Regions from separate parts of the Thermoanaerobacterium aotearoense genome, predicted to be linked through region 2. Evidence: a T-box and tRNA genes for the amino acid it is inferred to sense, from the RefSeq annotation. Region 2 holds a T-box; the other holds one or more tRNA genes.
What was found. A T-box is a leader RNA that pairs with one kind of tRNA and senses whether it is charged. The one in region 2 lies ahead of ileS (isoleucine--tRNA ligase), so its partner is inferred to be a tRNA-Ile.

Region 1: it has a tRNA-Ile gene. The T-box ahead of ileS (isoleucine--tRNA ligase) is inferred to sense a tRNA for this amino acid. The anticodon was not compared.

The regions. Positions count from the first base shown of each region.
Region 1 covers NZ_CP047602.1:2,232,044-2,234,293, reverse strand. Annotated here, with positions in the region: rRNA gene GSH73_RS11120 (23S ribosomal RNA) at 1-634, shown strand, start outside; rRNA gene rrf (5S ribosomal RNA) at 676-830, shown strand; tRNA gene GSH73_RS11110 (tRNA-Asn) at 838-912, shown strand; tRNA gene GSH73_RS11105 (tRNA-Glu) at 919-993, shown strand; tRNA gene GSH73_RS11100 (tRNA-Ile) at 1,002-1,077, shown strand; tRNA gene GSH73_RS11095 (tRNA-Asp) at 1,096-1,172, shown strand; tRNA gene GSH73_RS11090 (tRNA-Phe) at 1,195-1,270, shown strand; tRNA gene GSH73_RS11085 (tRNA-Thr) at 1,409-1,481, opposite strand; partial or broken gene GSH73_RS13870 (UPF0236 family transposase-like protein) at 1,542-1,799, opposite strand; gene GSH73_RS11075 (iron-containing alcohol dehydrogenase) at 2,122-2,250, shown strand, end outside.
Region 2 covers NZ_CP047602.1:1,247,836-1,250,085, reverse strand. Annotated here, with positions in the region: gene ileS (isoleucine--tRNA ligase) at 1-1,261, opposite strand, end outside; T-box leader at 1,317-1,526, opposite strand; gene GSH73_RS06195 (TM1266 family iron-only hydrogenase system putative regulator) at 1,572-1,817, opposite strand; gene GSH73_RS06190 (DivIVA domain-containing protein) at 1,807-2,250, opposite strand, start outside.

The sequences.
Region 1 (2,250 bases), 980 kb from region 2:
CAAAAAGTAACGGAGGCGTCCAAAGGTTACCTCAGCGCGGAAGGAAATCGCGCGAAAGAGTGCAAAGGCAGAAGGTAGCCTAACTGCGAGAAAGACAATTCGAGCAGGGACGAAAGTCGGGCTTAGTGATCCGGCGGTAGAGAATGGGATTGCCGTCGCTCAACGGATAAAAGCTACCCTGGGGATAACAGGCTGATCTCCCCCAAGAGTCCACATCGACGGGGAGGTTTGGCACCTCGATGTCGGCTCATCGCATCCTGGGGCTGAAGTAGGTCCCAAGGGTTGGGCTGTTCGCCCATTAAAGCGGTACGCGAGCTGGGTTCAGAACGTCGTGAGACAGTTCGGTCCCTATCCGTCGCGGGCGCAGGAAATTTGAGAGGATCTGCCCTTAGTACGAGAGGACCGGGGTGGACAAACCGATGGTGTACCAGTTGCGAAGCCATTCGCACAGCTGGGTAGCCAAGTTTGGAAGGGATAAACGCTGAAAGCATCTAAGCGTGAAACCCACCTCAAGATAAGATTTCCCATCCGAAAGGAGTAAGACACCTTGGAGAAGACGAGGTAGATAGGCCGGAGGTGTAAGAGTAGAAATACTTTTAGCTGACCGGTACTAATAAGTCGAGGACTTGACCAAAGGAAAGCATTGTGCAGTATTCAAAGTTCATTTAAAAGATTTCCGGTGGCAATAGCGGAGGTTAAAAACCCGTTCCCATACCGAACACGGTCCCAAATCGGGGTCCCCCGAAAAGTCGCAAGACTTTTTGGGGTGATAGTGAAGCCCTCCAGCGCCGATGGTACTGATTACTCGGGAGAGTAGGTCGCTGCCGGATAATATATTCCTCAGTAGCTCAATGGTGGAGCAACCGGCTGTTAACCGGTAGGTTGTAGGTTCGAGCCCTACCTGAGGAGCCAAGATGTGGCCCCGTGGTCAAGTGGTTAAGACATCGCCCTTTCACGGCGGTAACATGGGTTCGAATCCCGTCGGGGTCACCATAAATTGAGGGCCTTTAGCTCAGTTGGTAGAGCGGTCGGCTCATAACCGATTGGTCCGGGGTTCGAGTCCCTGAAGGCCCACCATAAGTTAATAAATATTGCGGCCCAATAGCTCAGTTGGTTAGAGCGCCAGCCTGTCACGCTGGAGGTCGAGGGTTCGAGCCCCTTTTGGGTCGCCATTATTATACTAATTTTAAATACGCCTCGATAGCTCAGTCGGTAGAGCAAGGGACTGAAAATCCCTGTGTCAGTGGTTCGATTCCACTTCGAGGCACCATAAGAAATAAAGAGTTTCAGCATTTATGTTGAAACTTTTTTATTTTACAAAAAACGAGAAAATAAAAAATCCTGCTTAAGCAGGAATCTTTTATTTTTAACTTTAAAATATAATTGACTTTTAACATTTCAAATCCAGAGCTGGCAAAGGGACTTGAACCCTTGACCTGTTGATTACGAATCAACTGCTCTACCGACTGAGCTATGCCAGCATCACACTTATATAATATATCATGAAATTTGATTTTTATCAAGTATCTAAGATAAACATATTCTTTTTTTCCTTCACTATTTATATGTTCATAAATTCTTTTATCAAATTCAACAGTACCCATAATTGTCTTTATGTTTGTGTGCTTTTTACCTTTACATCTATATTCTTTTTTGTCCCTTTTTTCTAGTAGAATATCATCTATTTCCATAAGAATTTGAGCCATTATCTTACAAGCTTCTTCGCATGCTAATCTATAAATTTCTACTTCTAAGTCCTTGAAATTTATTTCATTTTCATTTAAACTTATATCTAGCATGTAATCACCTCTATAACGCTTTTTTGTTTTTTCTATTTAAACATTATAGCGGATGATTCATGCGAAAGGAAGGTATTTTTTGGATACCTTCCTTTTTCTATTTTTTACTGCCTACTAAAATTATACACTAAGTTTTTTTGATAAATGGAAATATAGATTTGGTAATTGATGATATTAAAGTCTAATGAATGGATATTTATATAAAATGAATAATTATTATTGTATAATAAAAAATGTCTAATTTCTTGACTTTTAAAATTTAGAGTATCATAATAGAAGTTGGGATAATTATAAATGAATTAAAAGTAGGGGGTCTATGTATATGAAAACTAATTTTACTTATTTTATGCCGACAGAAATTATTTTTGGACCGGGTACACTTGGAAAGCTGGCTACTGTCAAATTGCCAGGTAAGAAAGCTTTGCTGGTTATAGGCAGCGGCAATTCTATG
Region 2 (2,250 bases):
CAGATGCAAACCACTGCTCTGTGGCGCGGAATATAACAGGATTTTTGCATCTCCAGCAATGAGGATACGAATGCGTGAAAGTCTTCGAAGCCAATAACGCATTGGCTCTCTCAAGATCCTCTTTTATGACCTTATTTGCATCAGAGTAAAATAGCCCATTGTATTTTCCTGCTTTTTCAGTAAATCGCCCCTTATCGTCAACAGGATTCAAAACATCAAGTCCATATTTTTGACCAACTACAAAGTCCTCTTCGCCGTGGCCAGGTGCTGTATGCACACATCCTGTACCTGCTTCTTGCGTTACGTGTTCGCCTAATATTATAAGCGATGTCCTGTCAAAAAGAGGATGCTTAGCTTTCATTCCTTCCAGTTCTGAGCCTTTAAAAGTAGCAATTATTTGGCTGTTTGAAAGCCCAGTCTCTTTTTCAATGCTGTCAAGCATATCTTTTGCCATTATGTAAATTTCATTTCCGTACTTTGCTAAAGCATAATCAAAATCTGGATTCAAGCAAATTGCAAGATTAGCAGGGATTGTCCAAGTTGTTGTAGTCCATATTACAAAGTACAAATTGCTTAAATCATCAACAATGCCTTTAAATTTTCCAAGATCGTCTACAACTCTAAATTTAACGTAGATTGAATCAGATTTTTCATCAGAATACTCTATTTCTGCTTCTGCCAATGCAGTCTCACAATCTGTACACCAGTATACAGGCTTAAGTCCTTTATATATATATCCTTTCTTTGCCATCTCTCCAAATACTTCTATCTGCTTTGCCTCATATTCTGGTTTCAATGTCAAATATGGATTTTGCCAATCTCCTCTTACACCTAATCTAATAAACTGCGCTTTTTGCTTTTCAATTTGCGAAAAAGCAAAATCACGGCACACCCTTCTAAATTCTACTGGACCTACATCATTTCTCTTTATCCCTAATGTCTTAATCGCCTGCTGTTCTATTGGCAAGCCATGAGTATCCCAACCTGGCACATATGGTGATTCATACCCCCTCATCGTCTTATATTTAACCACCATGTCCTTCAAAACTTTGTTCATAGCAGTGCCAAGGTGTATATTGCCATTTGCGTATGGCGGGCCATCATGAAGAATGAACTTCTCCTTCCCTTTATTTTTAAGTAAAGTTTTGTGGTATATGTCCATGTTCTCCCATTTCTTTAATATTTCTGGCTCTCTCGTCGGCAAATTCGCCTTCATTGGAAAATCAGTCTTTGGCAGATTTAATGTTTTGTTGTAATCCATAAACATACCTCCTATTTCAAATTGCGTAATGCAGAAAAAATAAAAACCTCTCATCCAAAGGGACGAGAAGTCGCGGTACCACCCTAATTATTAAGGCACAATGCCTTAATCACTCATGAGATAACGGGGTTTTCCCGGCTTAGCCTACTGAATTTCAGCCAGCAGCTTCGAGGTGATATATGACAAACTAACTTATTGGCTTTCACCGACCGCCAACTCTCTTAAAAGTTTTGTTTGCATAAATTGTCCTCTTCATCGCTTTTTCGCATTTTAAATAATTATACAATATGTAAAAAAAGACGTCAACATCTTACGTTGTAATGGCAGACCTTACTTTTACACCTTCAATGCTGCCAAGCTTGCCAGTTAAAGCACCGATGTCATCCGTCGTACCGTCGACAATCAGCGAGATGATTGACACATTTCTTTCTTTATATGGAATACCCATTCTGCCCACTATGATATCGGCATATTCGCTTAAAATATGATTGACTTTTTCAGACGCCAACTCTCTATTTTGGACTAAGATTCCGATTACAGCAAGTCTATTCCTCATCATTTCTCACATCGTTCTCATCATCAAAAAATTCTCTGTCGTCTATAGATAATATAGCTTCAAGCTCTCCTTCAAGGAGTGTTTTGAATTTAGCCTTAAACACATTCAATTTTTTCCTTTGATTTTCAAGCTCTGCTCTAATCCTTACTACTTCTTGATTGGCTTTCTGCATTATTTTTTCTGCTTCTTGTTGCGCTTGCTGTATTATCAAATCAGCTTCTTTCTTGGCATTTAACTTTAAATCTTCAGCCGACTTTTGAGCAACCACCAGCGTATTATTTAGCGTTTTCTCTATATCGGTATAATTCTGCAATTTATCATTTAATATATTTACTCTATCCTTTAGATCAGAGTTTTCTTTGTACAACAGTTCATAGTCTTCCATGACTTTGTCCAAAAACTCGTCAACTTCATTTTCATTGTAGCCTCTAAA